2 regions of the Pseudomonas palmensis genome follow, and region 2 is predicted to be linked to the other one. Evidence: predicted binding sites of a transcription regulator. Region 2 holds the regulator's gene; the other holds the start of a gene.
The links. Region 2 encodes sigma-54, which starts transcription at its own class of promoters, with help from an activator protein. Its sites were predicted from a motif close to ANTGGCATNNANNTTGCTNT; they were not measured.
Positions count from the first base shown of each region.

Region 1: the regulator sigma-54 is predicted to act here: its motif matches at 7,182-7,201, upstream of flhA (flagellar biosynthesis protein FlhA).

Region 1 is NZ_CP187958.1:450,129-458,849, forward strand. Features, by position in the region: gene ACPRTJ_RS01985 (chemotaxis protein CheA) at 1-686, opposite strand, end outside; gene ACPRTJ_RS01990 (protein phosphatase CheZ) at 699-1,487, opposite strand; gene ACPRTJ_RS01995 (chemotaxis response regulator CheY) at 1,508-1,882, opposite strand; gene fliA (RNA polymerase sigma factor FliA) at 1,987-2,727, opposite strand; gene fleN (flagellar synthesis regulator FleN) at 2,724-3,557, opposite strand; gene flhF (flagellar biosynthesis protein FlhF) at 3,677-4,987, opposite strand; gene flhA (flagellar biosynthesis protein FlhA) at 4,999-7,128, opposite strand; gene flhB (flagellar biosynthesis protein FlhB) at 7,293-8,429, opposite strand; gene fliR (flagellar biosynthetic protein FliR) at 8,432-8,721, opposite strand, start outside.
Region 2 is NZ_CP187958.1:1,081,903-1,090,623, reverse strand. Features, by position in the region: gene ACPRTJ_RS05120 (class II fumarate hydratase) at 1-574, shown strand, start outside; gene ACPRTJ_RS05115 (hypothetical protein) at 604-1,065, shown strand; gene ACPRTJ_RS05110 (superoxide dismutase) at 1,067-1,678, shown strand; gene ACPRTJ_RS05105 (ZIP family metal transporter) at 1,690-2,583, shown strand; gene ACPRTJ_RS05100 (HPr family phosphocarrier protein) at 2,599-2,871, opposite strand; gene rapZ (RNase adapter RapZ) at 2,892-3,746, opposite strand; gene ptsN (PTS IIA-like nitrogen regulatory protein PtsN) at 3,749-4,213, opposite strand; gene hpf (ribosome hibernation-promoting factor, HPF/YfiA family) at 4,226-4,534, opposite strand; gene ACPRTJ_RS05080 (RNA polymerase factor sigma-54) at 4,617-6,110, opposite strand; gene lptB (LPS export ABC transporter ATP-binding protein) at 6,299-7,024, opposite strand; gene lptA (lipopolysaccharide transport periplasmic protein LptA) at 7,025-7,549, opposite strand; gene lptC (LPS export ABC transporter periplasmic protein LptC) at 7,536-8,108, opposite strand; gene ACPRTJ_RS05060 (KdsC family phosphatase) at 8,117-8,641, opposite strand; gene ACPRTJ_RS05055 (KpsF/GutQ family sugar-phosphate isomerase) at 8,642-8,721, opposite strand, start outside.

The DNA.
Region 1 (8,721 bases), 630 kb from region 2:
CTGGGCGCCGCGTCCGCGCCAGGTGCAGCAGCAGATGCCGCCGCCACGCTGTCGGGGGCGAACTGGCCCTTGCCATGCAACTGGTCCAGCAACGACTCGAACTCGGCGTCGGTGATTTCATCGCTGGCAGCGTCCACGGCCACCGGCTCGGGCGCCTCGGCCTGGGCCTTGGCGGCATTGAGCGAGTCGAGCAACTGCTCGAACTCGCTGTCGGTGATATCACCCCCGCTCGCCTCGGCCTCAGGCTCCGGCTCGGCAACCGCCGCCACCGGCGCAGGCGCCGCCGCTTCGGCACCGGCAGGTTCGGCCAGGCGCGCCAGGGCGGCCAGCAGTTCCGGAGTGGCTGCGGTGATGTCGGTGCGCTCGCGCACCTGGCCGAACATGCTGTTGACGGTGTCCAGGGCTTCCAGGACCACGTCCATCAGTTCGGCGTCCACACGTCGTTCGCCCTTGCGCAGGATGTCGAAGACGTTTTCGGCGATGTGGCAGCACTCCACCAGCTCATTGAGCTGGAGGAAGCCGGCGCCCCCTTTTACAGTGTGAAAACCGCGAAAAATTGCATTGAGCAGGTCGGCATCATCCGGGCGGCTTTCCAGCTCGACCAGTTGCTCGGACAGTTGCTCAAGAATTTCGCCGGCTTCTACCAGAAAATCCTGGAGGATTTCTTCATCGGCGCCGAAGCTCATTAAACGTGCTCCCTAAAAACCCAGGCTGGACAGCAGATCGTCGACATCGTCCTGACCGGACACAACGTCTTCACGTTTATCGGCATGAATCTGTGGTCCTTCACCCCGAGTCGGATGTTTTTCTTGATCTTTTTCGGCACGCAGCTGGTCGTGGTCATGCTCGATGCCGGCGAACCGGTCGACCTGACTCGCCATCAACACGAGCTTCAGAAGATTGCTTTCTACTTCGGTGACCAGTGCCGTGACGCGCTTGATCACCTGGCCGGTCAGGTCTTGGTAGTCCTGAGCCAGAAGAATGTCGTTGAGATGGCCGGCGACCTTGCGGTTGCCCTCGGCGCTGTGCGTCAGGAAACTGTCGACGCGCTTGACCAGCTCGCGAAACTCCGGAGCCTCGACTTCGCGGCGCATGAAGCGCTGCCAGTCGCCACTCAGGCTGGCCGCCTCGGCACTGAGGTCGTTGAGTACCGGCGTGCTTGCCTCCACCAGGTCCATGGTGCGGTTGGCAGCGCCCTCGGTCAGCTTGACCACGTACGACAGGCGTTCGGTGGCGTCGGTAATCTGCGAGACTTCCTCGGCCTGCGGCATGTGCGGATCGATCTGGAAACTGACGATCGCACTGTGCAGCTCGCGGGTAAGCTTGCCGACTTCCTGGTACAGGCCAAGGTCACGGGTCTGGTTCAGCTGATGGATCAGTTGCACCGCGTCGCCGAACCTGCCTTTTTCAAGGCTGCTGACCAGCTCCTGGGCATGTTTCTTCAGAGTCGACTCGAAGTCGTCCAAAGATGATCTTTTTTGCTCCATAAGCGCCCCCGTGGCGTACCTCAGCTATTGACGCGCTCGAAGATCTTTTCGATCTTTTCTTTCAGCACCTGGGCGGTGAACGGTTTGACCACATAGCCGTTGACGCCCGCCTGGGCGGCTTCGATGATCTGTTCGCGTTTGGCTTCGGCCGTCACCATCAGCACCGGCAGGTGCTTGAGGCGTTCATCCAGACGTACCTTGCGCAGCAGGTCGATACCGGACATGCCGGGCATGTTCCAGTCGGTCACCAGGAAATCGAAGTGACCGCTTTCGAGCATCGGCAACGCGGTGTTGCCGTCGTCGGCTTCCTGGGTATTGGTGAAGCCCAGGTCACGCAACAGGTTCTTGATGATCCGCCGCATCGTCGAAAAATCGTCGACGATGAGGATTTTCATGTCTTTGTTCAATTAGACCTCCAAGCAGTCTTTAACGCGCTCAGCGCTGAACGCGCATTCAATCAATTCGGGCACTACATTTCACGACTGTATGGAACGGCTGCTCAACGCGCCCGCCATTCCCCCAGGCGACCGCGCAAGCGTGCGGCGCACTGGCTGTGCAACTGGCTGACACGCGACTCGCTGACCCCCAGCACCTCGCCGATTTCCTTGAGGTTCAGCTCTTCGTCGTAGTACAGCGCCAGCACCAGGCGCTCGCGCTCGGGCAGGTTGGCGATTGCATCCGCCAGGGCTGCCTGAAAGCGCTCGTCTTCCAGATCGCGCGATGGCTCGAGCTGGGCACTGGCGCCGTCCTCGTGCAGGCCTTCATGTTCGCCGTCCTGCAACAGGTCGTCGAAACTGAACAGGCGACTGCCCAAGGTATCGTTCAAAATCCCGTAATAATCATCGAGACTCAATTGAAGTTCGGCAGCAACCTCGTGATCTTTAGCATCACGACCGGTTTTTGCTTCAATTGCACGAATCGCGTCACTCACCATGCGGGTATTGCGGTGTACCGAACGCGGCGCCCAATCCCCCTTGCGCACCTCGTCGAGCATGGCCCCACGGATGCGGATACCGGCATAGGTCTCGAAACTGGCACCCTTGCTGGAGTCGTACTTGTTGGAGACCTCGAGCAGCCCGATCATGCCGGCCTGGATCAGGTCTTCCACCTGCACACTGGCTGGCAGACGCGCCAGCAGGTGATAGGCAATGCGCTTGACCAAGGGTGCGTACCGCTCGATCAGCTCGTACTGGGCATCACGCGAAGCCTTGCTGTACATCCGATAGCCGCTTGCACTCATAGCACTGGTCCCGCACTGGTCGGTTGCACCAGCCGTTCGACGAAGAACTCCAGATGACCACGCGGGTTGGCAGGCAACGGCCAGCTATCGACCTTCTGAGCAATGGCCTTGAAGGCCAGCGCGCACTTGGAACGCGGAAAGGCTTCGTAGACTGCTCGCTGCTTCTGCACTGCCTTGCGGACACATTCGTCGTAGGGCACAGCACCGACGTATTGTAAGGCGACATCCAGGAAGCGATCCGTGACCTTGGTCAATTTGGCGAACAGATTGCGACCTTCCTGAGGGCTTTGTGCCATGTTGGCCAGCACCCGGAAACGGTTCATGCCGTAATCGCGGTTCAGCAGCTTGATCAGGGCATAGGCGTCAGTGATGGACGTGGGCTCGTCGCACACCACCAGCAGCACTTCCTGGGCCGCGCGCACGAAGCTGACGACCGAATCGCCGATGCCGGCCGCGGTGTCGATGACCAGCACGTCGAGGTTGTCGCCGATCTCGCTGAACGCCTGGATCAGCCCGGCATGCTGGGCCGGCGCCAGGTGCACCATGCTCTGGGTGCCGGAGGCCGCAGGCACGATGCGTACCCCGCCAGGCCCCGGCAGCAGCACGTCGCGCAGCTCGCAGCGGCCCTCGATGACATCGGCCAGCGTGCGTTTGGGGGTCAGGCCGAGCAAGACGTCGACGTTGGCCAGGCCCAGGTCGGCGTCCAGCAGCATGACCCGACGGCCAAGCTCAGCCAGCGCCAATGACAAGTTCACTGACACGTTGGTCTTGCCGACGCCACCTTTGCCGCCTGTCACGGCGATCACCTGTACGGGATGCATGCTGCCCATGTTTGTTCTTTACCTTGTCTTACTTAGACCGAGGCCACATGACTGGCTGCGCTTTCAACACCTGAAAAATGCCTGGCAGACCATTGATGTAGGTACTTTGCAACGTATACACATTTACCTCAGCCGACACGCTTGCCGTCGCTGTGGTACAGATCGGCGAACATGTCGGCCATGGCCTCTTCGCTGGGATCGTCCTGCATTTGTACACTGACCGCGCGACTGACCAGATGGTGCCGGCGCGGCAAGTGCAGATCGTCCGGAATGCGCGGCCCATCGGTCAGATAGGCCACCGGCAACTCATGCGTGATGGCCAGGCTCAGCACCTCGCCCAGGCACGCCGTTTCGTCGAGCTTGGTCAGGATGCAACCGGCCAGCCCGCAGCGCTTGTAGCTGTGGTAGGCAGCGGTCAGCACCTGCTTCTGGCTGGTGGTGGCCAGCACCAGGTAATTCTTGGCCTGGATGCCGCGCCCGGCCAGGGTTTCGAGCTGCATGCGCAGTGCCGGGTCGCTGGCCTGCAGGCCGGCGGTATCGATCAGCACCACGCGCTTGCGCAGCAGAGGGTCCAGGGCCTGGGCCAGCGACTGGCCGGGGTCGACGTGGGTCACCGACACATTCAGGATGCGCCCCAGGGTCTTGAGTTGTTCCTGGGCGCCGATGCGAAAGCTGTCCATGCTCACCAGCGCGATGTTCTGCGCGCCGTACTTGAGCACATAGCGCGCCGCCAGCTTGGCCAGGGTGGTGGTCTTGCCCATGCCGGCCGGGCCGACCATGGCGATCACGCCGCCCTCTTCGATCGGCTCGATTTCCGGCACCTGGATCATGCGGGCCAGGTGCGCCAGCAGCATGCGCCAGGCCTGGCGGGGCTCTTCGATGTCGGCAGTGATGTCCAGCACCTCGCGGGCCAGCGGCCCGGCGATGCCGATGCGCTGCAGGCGGCGCCAGAGGTTGGCCTGGTGCGGCTTGCTGCCCTGCAGCTGGGTCCAGGCCAGCGAGCCGAGCTGCACTTCGAGCAGCTCGCGCAGGCCCGAGAGCTCCGAACGCATGGAATCGAACAGACGCTGATCGACCGGCGCCGGGGCTGCTGCCTGAGGCCGCACGGGGGCCTCGACCTGCGGCTCTACCAGCGGCTCGGAGGCGGTCAGCGGCAGGCCGGCGAACAACTGGCGGTTGCCCTCCTCGCCTTCGACCCGGCTGCTGAGCTCGGCCTGCGCGGTGACGATGCGCGACTGGGTCTTGCGCAGTTCGTCCTCGAGCTCGACGTTCGGCACCCGCGGCGCAAGCGCGGACAGCTTGTAGTCCAGCGCCGCCGTCAGCTCGACACCGCCAGCAATCCGTCGGTTGCCGATGATGGCGGCCTCTGCCCCCAGCTCATCACGAACCAGCTTCATGGCCTGACGCATATCAGCGGCGAAAAAACGCTTAACTTGCATATCCCACTACCTCAGCCGTTGGGGCCTACTGTGGCAACGATGGTAACTTGCTTGTTGTCAGGTATTTCCTGATACGCCAAAACATGCAAATTCGGTACAGCCAGGCGGCCAAAACGCGACAGCATCTGTCGAACGGGTCCTGCGACCAGCAGGATTGCAGGTTGCCCTTGCATCTCCTGACGCTGGGCGGCCTCGATCAACGAACGCTGAAGCTTTTCGGCCATGCTCGGCTCAAGAAGAACACCATCTTCCTGACCCTGCCCGGCCCTTTGCAAACTATTGAGCAAAATCTGTTCCAACCTTGGCTCAAGCGTGATCACAGGCAGCTCGGACTCAGTTCCTACAATGCTTTGCACGATTGCGCGGCTCAATCCTACGCGCACCGAAGCCACCAGCGCGGCGGTATCTTGACTCTTGGCGGCATTGTTGGCGATGGCTTCGGCAATGGTGCGGATGTCGCGCACCGGCACCTGCTCGGCCAGCAACGCCTGCAGCACCTTGAGCAGACCAGACAGCGGCAGCACCCCCGGCACCAGTTCCTCGGCCAGCTTGGGCGAGCCCTTGGCCAGGACCTGCAGCAGTTGCTGTACCTCTTCGTGACCGATCAGCTCGTGGCAATGCTTGTAGAGGATCTGGTTGAGGTGGGTGGCGACCACGGTGCTCGCGTCCACCACGGTGTAGCCCAGCGATTGCGCCTGGCTGCGCTGGGCCACATCGATCCACACTGCCTCCAGGCCGAAGGCCGGGTCCCTGGCGGCGATGCCGTTGAGGTTGCCGAACACCTGCCCCGGGTTGATCGCCAGTTCGCGGTCGGGGTAGATCTCGGCCTCGGCCAGGATCACCCCCATCAGCGTCAGGCGGTAGGCGCTGGGGGCCAGGTCGAGGTTGTCGCGGATGTGCACGGTGGGCATCAGGAAGCCCAGGTCCTGGGACAGCTTCTTGCGTACCCCCTTGATCCGCGCCAGCAACTGCCCACCCTGGTTGCGGTCCACCAGCGGGATCAGCCGGTAGCCGACTTCCAGGCCGATCATGTCGATCGGGGTAACGTCGTCCCAGCCCAGCTCCTTGGTTTCCTGAGCACGCTGCGGCGACGGCAGCAGGTCCTGCTGGCGCTGCACTTCCTGCTGTGCCTTGACCTTGGCCTGGTTCTGCTTGCGCCACACCAGGTAAGCGCCGCCCGCGGCCATCAGGCCGAGGCTGAGGAATGCCACGTGCGGCATGCCCGGCACCAGCCCCATGACGATCATCAGGCCGCCGGACACGGCCAGCGCCTTGGGCGAATCGAACATCTGCCGGTTGATCTGCTTGCCCATTTCCTCGGAGCCCGAGGCACGGGTAACCATGATCGCGGCGGCGGTGGACAGCAGCAGCGAAGGCAACTGCGCCACCAAACCGTCACCGATGGTGAGCAGCGCATACACGCGACCGGCGTCGCCGAAGGTCATGCCGTGCTGGAAGATACCCACGGCCATGCCGCCGATCAGGTTGATGAACAGGATCAGCAGGCCGGCGATGGCGTCACCGCGCACGAACTTGCTGGCACCGTCCATCGAACCGTAGAACTCGGCCTCCTGGGCCACTTCGGTACGCCGTGCCTTGGCCTGGGCCTGGTCGATCAGGCCGGCGTTGAGGTCGGCGTCGATGGCCATCTGCTTGCCGGGCATGGCGTCGAGGGTGAAGCGCGCGCTCACCTCGGAAATGCGCCCGGCACCCTTGGTCACCACCACGAAGTTGATGATCATGAGGATCGCGAACACCACGATACCGACCACGTAGTTGCCGCCGATCACCACCTCGCCGAAGGCCTGGATCACCTTGCCCGCGGCTTCGTGGCCGTCGTGGCCGTGGAGCATCACCACCCGCGTGGACGCCACGTTCAGCGCCAGGCGCAGCAGCGTGGCCACCAGCAGGATGGTCGGAAACACGGCGAAATCCAGCGGGCGCAAGGCGTACACGCACACCAGCAGCACAACGATGGACAGGGCGATGTTGAAGGTGAAGAACACGTCGAGCAGGAACGGCGGGATCGGCAACATCATCATTGCCAACATCACCAGCAGCAACAGCGGCACCCCCAGGTTGCCCCGGCCGAGCCCGGACAGGTTGCTACGGGCGCTGTTGATTAACTGAGAGCGATCCACCGATATTCCTCTTCAAGCAAACTTTTGACGCCATGCGGGCGCTTGGCGCTGCTATTGCAAGAAGCTTTCCAACTTTGGATTAGTGACGCGACCTTCGCCGACACTGCCGGCTCCTGCAGCGAAGGGGCCGGCACCTCGGCGCCGACGGGAAGAGCTCAAACGGTTCAGGAATCGCGGCGCAGGTCCGGCGGAATCGGCAGATCCTTGAGCGGCTCCGGCGCCTTGCCCTTGCCCGCCCGGTGCTGGCGAATCTGATACACGTAGGCCAGCACCTGGGCCACGGCCAGGTAGAGGCCGGCCGGGATCTCTTCCTCGAGCTCGGTGGAGTAGAAGATCGAACGCGCCAGCTCAGGCGATTCCAGCACCTGGATGTTGTGGGCATTGGCGATTTCGCGAATCTTCAGCGCCAGGAAATCGGTGCCCTTGGCCAGCAGCGTCGGCGCATTGCCCTTCTCGGGGTCGTACTTGAGCGCCACCGCATAGTGGGTCGGGTTGGTGATGATCACGTCGGCATCGGGGATCGCCGCCATCATGCGCCGCTGCGACATCTCGCGCTGCAACTGGCGAATACGCTGCTTGACCTCCGGCTTGCCCTCGCTGTTCTTGTACTCGTCGCGCACCTCCTGCTTGGTCATCAGCAGCTTCTTGTGCGACTGGTACAGCTGCAACGGCACGTCCACCAGGGCAATCAGCAACAGGCCGGCGGCCATCCACAGGGCACTCCAGCCCACCACCTGCACGCTGTGGATGATCGCCTGCTCCAGCGGCTCGTTGGCAATGGCCAGCAGGTCGTCACGGTCCGACGACAACACCACCAGCGCCACGATCAGGATCACGAAGAACTTCGCCAGGGCCTTGAGCAGCTCGGTCAGTGCGTTCAGGGAAAACATGCGCTTGATCCCCGACAGTGGGTTCATGCGGCTGAACTTGGGCGCCAGGGTGCCGCCGGCAAACAGCCAGCCACCCAGCGAGATCGGCCCGATGAAAGCCACGATCAGCGCCACCAGCAATACCGGCTGCAGCGCCATCAGGGCCATCTTGCCCGAGGCCAGCAAGAAGGTGCCCATCGAGCGCTCGTCGATCAGCGTGTCGCGCGACAGGGTGAAGTTGATGCGCATGATGTCCATCAGCACTTCGGCCAGGCCACCACCGAACACCAGCAGGCCACCGGCCCCGGCCAGGGTCACCACCACCGTGTTGAGCTCCTTGGAACGGGCGATCTCGCCCTTCTCGCGGGCGTCCTTCTTCTTTTTCTCCGTGGGGTCTTCTGTCTTGTCCTGACCGCTTTCGCTCTCTGCCATGCTCAGCTCGCCCTCGCCAGCTCACGCAGCCACTGCAGGGCCTCGGAGGCCAGCGCCTGGTAATGGGAAAGGATGTCGGCCAGGACAACCCAGAAAATCCCGAGCCCCAGCACCAGGGTCAACGGGAAACCGATGGAGAAGATGTTCAGCTGCGGCGCTGCACGGGTCATCACGCCGAAGGCGATGTTCACCACCAGCAGCGCGGTGATCGCCGGCAACACCAGCAGCAGCGCCGCGCCCAGCACCCAGCTCAGCCGCCCGACCAGGTCCCAGTAGTGGTTGACCATCAGGC
Region 2 (8,721 bases):
CGTGGCTGTTTCCGGCCAGCTCAAGGCCACCGCGGTGGCCCTGATGAAGATCGCCAATGACCTGCGCTGGATGAACTCCGGCCCGCTTGCCGGGCTGGGCGAGATCGAGCTTGAAGGGCTGCAGCCCGGCTCCTCGATCATGCCGGGCAAGGTCAACCCGGTGATTCCGGAAGCCACCGCCATGGTGGCCGCGCAGGTCATCGGCAACGATGCGGCCATCGCCGTGGCGGGCCAGTCGGGCAACTTCGAACTGAACGTGATGCTGCCGATCATTGCGCAGAACCTGCTGGGCAGCATCGAGCTGATGGCCAATGTGAGCCGTCTGCTGGCCGACAAGGCTATCGCCACCTTCAAGGTCAACGAACCCAAGCTCAAGGAAGCCCTGGCGCGCAACCCGATCCTGGTGACCGCGCTGAACCCGATCATCGGCTACCAGAAGGCTGCCGAAATCGCCAAGACCGCCTACAAGCAGGGGCGCCCGATCATCGAGGTTGCGCTGGAACACACCGACCTGCCGCGCAGCCAGCTGGAAGTCCTGCTCGACCCTGAAAAACTCACGGCCGGCGGTATCTGACACCGCCCACCGCTTCGGAGGTTTCTGTCATGCAGCATTGGAAACGCACCACTGAAATAGCCAACCGCCTGTTCCAACAGGGCGATCTGGTGGATGCCCGCGAGTTGTACTTGCAGGCCCTGGCCTTGGCCCAGGTGTTGTTCGAGCGCTGGCAGGACGCCGACGAGGCGGTGGCCGCCTGTGTGATTTCACACCACAACCTGGCCGACCTGCATTTGCGCCTCAAGCAGCCGCAGGAGAGCGCCGAGTACCTGTGCGCCATCCACCAGCGCCTGTTGCAGGCCAGCCAGGATCAGCGCCTTTCGCCGTTGCTGCGCGACGCGGCGCTGCGCCAGAGCAGCAAGACCTACACCGAACTGCTCAATTTCATCAGCGAGTATGGCCAGTACCCCCGTACCGAACGCCTGCTCTACCGCCAGGGGGCGCAGCAGGCGCTGTTTGCCGGCCAGGAACAACTACAGCCCCCAGCCCTTCATTATGGAACCCACTGATATGCCGCATACCTTGCCTGCATTGCCGTACGCCTACGATGCGCTGGAACCGCACATCGACACCCAGACCATGCAGATTCACCACAGCAAGCACCACCAGACCTACATCAACAACCTCAATGCCGCCATCGAGGGCACCGAATACGCCGAGTGGCCGATCGAGCAGCTGGTCGCCAGCGTCAAGAGCCTGCCGCAGAATCTGCAGGCCGCAGTGATCAACCAGGGCGGCGGGCATGCCAACCACAGTCTGTTCTGGACGGTGATGGCGCCCGGCGGCGGCGGTCAGCCCCACGGCGCGGTGGGCGAGGCGATCGATGACCAGCTGGGCGGTTTCGAGGCATTCAAGGACGCCTTCACCAAGGCTGCGCTGACCCGCTTCGGCAGTGGCTGGGCGTGGCTGAGCGTAACGCCGCAGAAAACCCTGGTGGTAGAGAGCAGCGGCAACCAGGACAGCCCGCTGATGAATGGCAATACGCCCATTCTTGGCCTGGACGTGTGGGAGCATGCCTACTACCTGCTGTACCAGAACCGTCGCCCCGAATACATCGGCGCCTTCTACAACGTGATCAACTGGTCCGAAGTAGAGCGTCGCTACGTTGCTGCCCTGGTGTGAGTCCTAGCGGCATGCGCTCGGAGGTGATGGCCATTGGCGGTGTGCGCCTGTTCAGGTTGGCGCTGGGCACACTGCTGCTGTTGGTGGGGACGGCGTTGCTGCTGGTACAGGGCTTCGCCTGGCTGGACCTGGAACCGCGGATGTTGCGTGCGCTTGAGGGTGGGGCCATGTGTGCGCTGGGCACTGCCCTGGGCGCAGTGCCGGTGTTGGTGATTCGCAGCATGCCGGTGGCCGTGGCCGATACCCTGATGGGGTTCGGTGCAGGCGTGATGCTGGCCGCCACGGCGTTCTCGTTGATCATCCCGGGGCTGGACGCCGCACAGGCGGTCGGCTTCGGAAAATGGGGGGCAGGTGGCCTGATCAGCTTCGGCCTGCTGTTCGGTGCGTTCTGCATCTACCTGGTGGACCGCAGGGTCTCGGGCGCAACACCGGACGACCTGGTCGCCGTGCCCGGCAGGCCGGTGATTCCGGCGCGCATCTGGGTGTTCGTGATTGCCATCATTGCCCACAACATCCCCGAAGGCATGGCCATCGGGGTGTCGGCCGGTGGCGGCATGCCGGATGCCGACAGCCTGGCCATGGGTATCGCCCTGCAGGATGTGCCAGAGGGGCTGGTGATCGCGCTGGTGCTGGCTGGAGCGGGGATGGGCCGTTTCAAGGCGTTTCTGATCGGCGCGGCATCCGGGCTGGTGGAGCCACTGGCGGCGGTGCTGTGCGCGTGGGTGGTGAGCGTCGCCGAACTGATGCTGCCGCTGGGCCTGGCTTTCGCTGCCGGGGCCATGTTGCTGGTGGTGACCCAGGAGATCATTCCCGAGTCACGCAGCAACGGCAATCATCGCCTGGCCAGCCTGGGGCTGTGCATCGGGTTCTGCCTGATGATGGTGATGGATACCGCGTTGTCCTGAAGCGAGAAGGCGAGGTTACTCGCCTTCGTCGAAATAGTTGTTGATCAGTTCGACCAGGCCTTGCAGCGCTTCGGCTTCCTGTTCGCCTTCGGTCTTGAGGTGGATGCTCGTGCCCTTGCCGGCGGCGAGCATCATCACGGCCATGATGCTCTTGCCATCGACCATCGACTCCGGGGTACGGCCTACACGCACCGAACACGGGTACTTGCCCGCCACGCCAACGAACTTGGCCGCTGCCCGGGCGTGCAGCCCCAGCTTGTTGATAATCTCGATTTCAATGGCGGGCATCGCGGGCGGGATCCTGAGGGCTAGAGGTCGCGGTGGCGAACCTGGACGTTCTTCAATGTTTGTTGCAGCACCTGGCCCACGCGTTCGGTGATGTACACCGAGCGATGATGACCGCCGGTGCAGCCGATGGCGATGGTGACATAGGCCCGGTTGCTGGCGGCGAACCGTGGCAGCCACTTGAGCAGGTACGACGAAATGTCCTGGAACATCTCCTCGACGTCCGGTTGCGCGGCCAGGTAGTCGATGACCGGTTGCTCCAACCCCGAATGATCCCGCAGCTCGGGCTTCCAATAGGGGTTGGGCAGGCAGCGCACATCGAACACCAGATCGGCGTCGACCGGCATGCCACGCTTGAAGCCGAACGACTCCACCAGAAACGCCGTGCCCGGCTCGGGCTGGTTGAGCAGGCGCAGCTTGATCGAGTCGCGCAGCTGGTACAGGTTGAGGTTGGTGGTGTCGATCTTGAGGTCGGCCAGGTCGGCGATCGGCCCCAGTAGGTCGCTCTCTACCCGGATGGCTTCGGCCAGGGAGCGTTGCGTGTTGGTCAGCGGGTGGCGCCGGCGCGTCTCCGAGAAGCGCTTGAGCAGGGTTTCCTCGTCGGCGTCCAGGTACACCACATCGCAATGGATGTGCTTGCTGCGGGCATCCTCCAGCAGCTCGGGGAAGCGGCTCAGGTGGCTGGGCAGGTTGCGCGCGTCGATGGAAACGGCCACCAGCGGCTGCAGCAGCTCGGTATTGATCAGTGCGTTTTCGGCCAGTTGCGGCAACAGCCCGGCAGGCAGGTTGTCGATGCAGTAGTAGCCGTTGTCCTCAAGTACCGCGAGCGCGGTGCTCTTGCCGGAGCCGGAGCGACCGCTGACGATGATCAAGCGCATGTTCAGTGCCCGTTTTGCACGTCCAGTACGACCTGGTACAGGGATTGGCTATCGGTGGCCGCGCGCAGTTTGTCGCGCACGTCCTTGCGGTCGAGCATGCTGGCGATCTGGCGCAGCAGCTCAAGGTGCGCATCGGTGGCGGCTTCCGGGACCAGCAGCAGAAACAGCAGGTCGACGGGAGCGCCATCGATGGCGTCGAAGTCGATGGGAGCGTCCAGGTGCAGCAGGGCGCTTACCGGTTTTTCACAACCTTTCAAGCGGCAGTGCGGGATGGCGATACCATTGCCGAAGCCGGTCGAACCCAGTTTTTCACGGGCGATCAGGCTCTCGAACACGGTTTGGGTGTCCAGCTCGGGTACTTCCTTGCCGATCAGATTGGCAATCTGTTCGAGCGCACGCTTTTTACTGCCGCCCGGCACGTTCACGAGGGAACGGCCGGGGGTCAGGATATCTTCTAGTCGGATCATGGGTGGGGGGGATCAGCGGGCCGCTGCACCTTGCAGGAGGCTTTGCTGTTTTTCCTTGTGTTTTTTCAGTTGGCGGTCGAGCTTGTCGGTAAGGGCGTCGATCGCTGCATACATGTCTTGATGTTCGGCGTTGGCAACCACTTCGCCGCCCGGGATCTGCAAGGTAGCCTCAATTTTCTGCTGAAGCTTTTCGACCTTCATGATCACCGTCACGTTGGTGATCTTGTCGAAGTGACCCTCCAGTCGTTTCAGCTTCTGCTCGACATACTCGCGCAGTGGCGGAGTGACTTCTACATGCTGTCCACTGATATTGACTTGCATACAGCTTCTCCTTTTGTTGCCGGTGCATAAGAGGCAGGTGTTGCGCCTGCCACTGAATTGCGGTGGCACATCTCAGGGGATGTCACATCAATCGCTTGCGTTCGCTCGACGGTGCAATGCCAAGGGACTCGCGGTACTTGGCGACGGTGCGACGGGCTACCTGGATGCCTTGTGCCTCCAGTAAACCAGCGATCTTGCTGTCACTCAATGGCTTTTTCTGATTTTCAGCCGCGACCAGTTTCTTGATGATCGCGCGGATCGCCGTGGACGAGCATTCGCCGCCCTCGGAGGTGCTCACGTGGCTCGAGAAAAAGTATTTCAGTTCGTAGATGCCGCGCGGGGTGTGCATGTATTTCTGCGTGGTCACCCGCGAAATGGTCGACTCGTGCATGCCCACCGCCTCGGCGATATCGTGCAGTACCAGCGGTTTCATCGCCTCGTCGCCGTGGTCGAGAAAGCCGCGCTGGTGCTCGACGATCTGCGTGGCCACCTTCATCAGCGTCTCGTTGCGGCTCTGCAGGCTCTTGATGAACCAGCGCGCCTCCTGCAACTGGTTGCGCATGAAGGTGTTGTCGGCGCTGGTGTCGGCGCGACGCACGAAGCCGGCGTATTGCGGGTTGACCCGCAGGCGCGGCACGGCTTCCTGGTTCAGCTCGACCAGCCAGCGGTCGGAATCCTTGCGCACGATGACATCGGGCACCACGTATTCGGCTTCGCTGGACTCGATCTGCGAGCCGGGGCGCGGGTTGAGGCTCTGTACCAGTTCGATGACCTGGCGCAGTTCGTCTTCCTTGAGCTTCATGCGACGCATCAGCTGGCTGTAGTCGCGGCTGCCGAGCAGGTCGATGTAGTCGCTGACCAGGCGCTGCGCCTCGGCCATCCACTGCGTACGCGGCGGCAGCTGGCGCAGTTGCAGCAGCAGGCATTCGCTGAGGTTGCGGGCACCGATGCCGGCGGGCTCGAACTGCTGGATACGGTGCAGCACGGCCTCGACTTCGTCGAGTTCGATGTCCAGTTCCGGGTCGAACGACTCGCACACCTCTTCGAGGGTTTCCTCGAGATAGCCCTGGTTGTTGATGCAGTCGATCAGCGTCACGGCAATCAGCCGGTCGGTGTCGGACATCGGTGCCAGGTTGAGCTGCCACAGCAGGTGGCTCTGCAGGCTCTCGCCGGCAGAGGTGCGGGTGGTGAAGTCCCACTCGTCATCGTCATTGCTGGGCAGGCTGCTGGCGCTGGTCTGGTAGATGTCTTCCCAGGCCGTGTCGACCGGCAGTTCGTTGGGGATGCGCTCGTTCCATTCGCCTTCTTCGAGGTTGTCCACCGTGGGGGCGGACTCCTGGAAGCTGCTCTCCTGAGGTTCGGCAACCGGCTTGGTCTCGGCGTTGTCGGCCATCGGGTCGCTGTTGTCGAAATCCTCGCCTTCTTCCTGGCGTTCGAGCATCGGGTTGGACTCCAGCGCCTCCTGGATTTCCTGTTGCAGGTCCAGGGTGGAGAGCTGGAGCAGTCGGATAGCCTGTTGCAACTGAGGAGTCATCGTCAGTTGCTGGCCCATTCTTAGGACGAGCGATGGTTTCATGGCTGGGGCTTAACACCTTATTCGCCGGCGCACAGGCGCCATCTACTACAAGGGCGCGAGAGGCGCCAACTTTAAGCAAATTATATGCCTGAAATCAAAGCGTTTGCCTAGAGCGCTGGAACAATTAACCCCGGGTGGAGCCATTTGCCAGCGCCCAGGCAGCGCCATGTTCAGCCATGTGCCGCAGCTTACAGGCGGAACTCGTGGCCGAGGTACACCTCTTTCACCAGGTCGTTGGCCAGGATGGTCTGTGCATCGCCTTCGGCGATCAACTGGCCATCGTTGACGATGTAGGCGGTCTCGCAGATATCCAGGGTTTCACGGACGTTGTGGTCGGTGATCAGCACGCCGATGCCCTTGGCCTTGAGGTGGTGGATGATCTGCTTGATGTCGCCCACGGAGATCGGGTCGACACCGGCGAAAGGTTCGTCGAGCAGGATGAACTTGGGCGCGGTGGCCAGTGCCCGGGCAATCTCCACCCTGCGCCGCTCACCACCGGACAGGCTCATGCCCAGGTTGTCGCGGATGTGGCTGATGTGAAATTCCTGCAGCAGGCTTTCAAGCTCCTTGCGGCGACCATCGCGGTCGAGCTCCTTGCGGGTCTCGAGGATCGCCATGATGTTGTCGGCCACCGACAGCTTGCGAAAGATCGAGGCTTCCTGCGGCAGGTAGCCGATGCCGGCACGTGCGCGACCATGCATGGGCTGGTGGCTGACGTCCAGGTCGTCGATCAGCACGCGGCCCTGGTCGGCCTGTACCAGGCCGACGATCATGTAGAAGCAGGTGGTCTTGCCGGCGCCGTTGGGGCCGAGCAGGCCGACGATCTGGCCGCTGTCGATGGACAGGCTGACATCACGCACGACTTGCCGGCTTTTGTAGGCCTTGGCCAGGTGCTGGGCTTTGAGGGTTGCCATCTACTCGGCCTTCTTCTTCGGCTGGATCACCATGTCGATGCGCGGACGCGACTCGGTGACTTTGCCACCGCGACCAGCGGTAGCGATCTGCTTCACCGTGTCGTAGACGATTTTCTCGCCTTCGGTGGTGTTGCCTTCATTAATGACCTTGGCGCGGTCGATCAGCACGATGCGGTTCTGTGGCGCATTGTACTGAATGGTCTTGCCGTAGCCCTGCATCTTGTCCGGCTTGGCTGCGCTCTGCTGCTGCTCGAAGTAGGCCAGGTTGCCCACCGAGGTCACGACGTCGATATCGCCGGAGGCAGTGCGGGTGATGGTCACGGTGTTGCCTTTGATCATCATCGAGCCCTGGGTGATGATCACGTCACCGGTATAGGTGGCAACGCCTTTCTTGTCATCCAGTTGAGCCTGGTCAGCCTGGATACGGATAGGCTGATCACGGTCGTTCGGCAGGGCCCAGGCGCTCGCGCTTCCCAGTGCTGCGCTCAGGCTGAGCAAAAAGGGGAGGGTTTTAACGAGCCTCATACTGTCCTCTTACGTTGGACAGCAGGTTCATCCTGCCGTCTTTCAGATACGCTTTCATTCCCTTGCCCGTAGTTGTGCCACCGGCGCCGTCGATTCTAACGGCTTGCTCGGTCTGCGCATATTGCTTCTGCGGGAAGACTGTCATGCGGGTGGTGGTAATGATGGTTTCGCGGTTCTGGTCGTCGGTGCGGGCAACCCGCACGTTGTCGATCAGTTCCACTTCGGTGCCGTCCGGGTTGACCTCGCCGCGGGTGCTCTGCACGTGCCACGGGTAGGCGGTACCGCGGTACATGTTGAGGTCCGGCGTGGTCAGCAGCGTCACTTCGCTGGCCTTGAGGTGTTCGACCTTGTCGGCGGTCATCTCGTACTGCAGCTTGCCATCGGGCAGAAACTGCACGCTGTGGGCATTGATGGCGTAGTAGTCGATGGCGCTTTCGTCGACCTGCGCTGCGGGCTCGTCGAGGAACGTCTCGGGGCTGATGTTCCAGTAGCCGACCGCTGCAAACAAGGCAGCGATCACACTGAACAGCGCGATATTGCGGATCTTTTTACTGAACATGGATCGCTCTACAGGTAGTTGGCATTCGCCGCGTCCAGGTTGCCCTGGGCTTGCAGGATCAGTTCGCAGAACTCGCGGGCTGCGCCTTCGCCACCGCGCGCAAGGGTCACGCCATGGGCGTGCTGGCGCACGAACGGAGCGGCACTGGCTACGGCCATGCCCAGGCCGACCCGGCGAATCACCGGCAGGTCTGGCAGGTCGTCGCCCAGGTAGGCAACCTGTTCATAGCTTAGGCCCAGTTGACCAAGAAGGTCGTCGAGCACCACCAGTTTATCTTCGCGGCCCTGGTACAGGTGCGGGATGCCGAGGTTTTTCGCACGACGTTCGACCACCGGCGTCTTGCGCCCGCTGATGATCGCGGTGGTCACGCCCGAGTTCATGAGCATCTTGATGCCCTGGCCGTCGAGGGTGTTGAAGGTCTTGAATTCGCTGCCGTCCTCGAGAAAGTACAGGCGACCGTCGGTCAGCACGCCGTCCACATCGAATACCGCCAGCTTGATGGCCTTGCCGCGTTGCAGCAGATCGTCGTTCATTTACATCACTCCGGCGCGCAGCAGGTCGTGCATGTTCAGGGCGCCGACCGGCTGGTCGAGCGTGTCCACCACCACCAGCG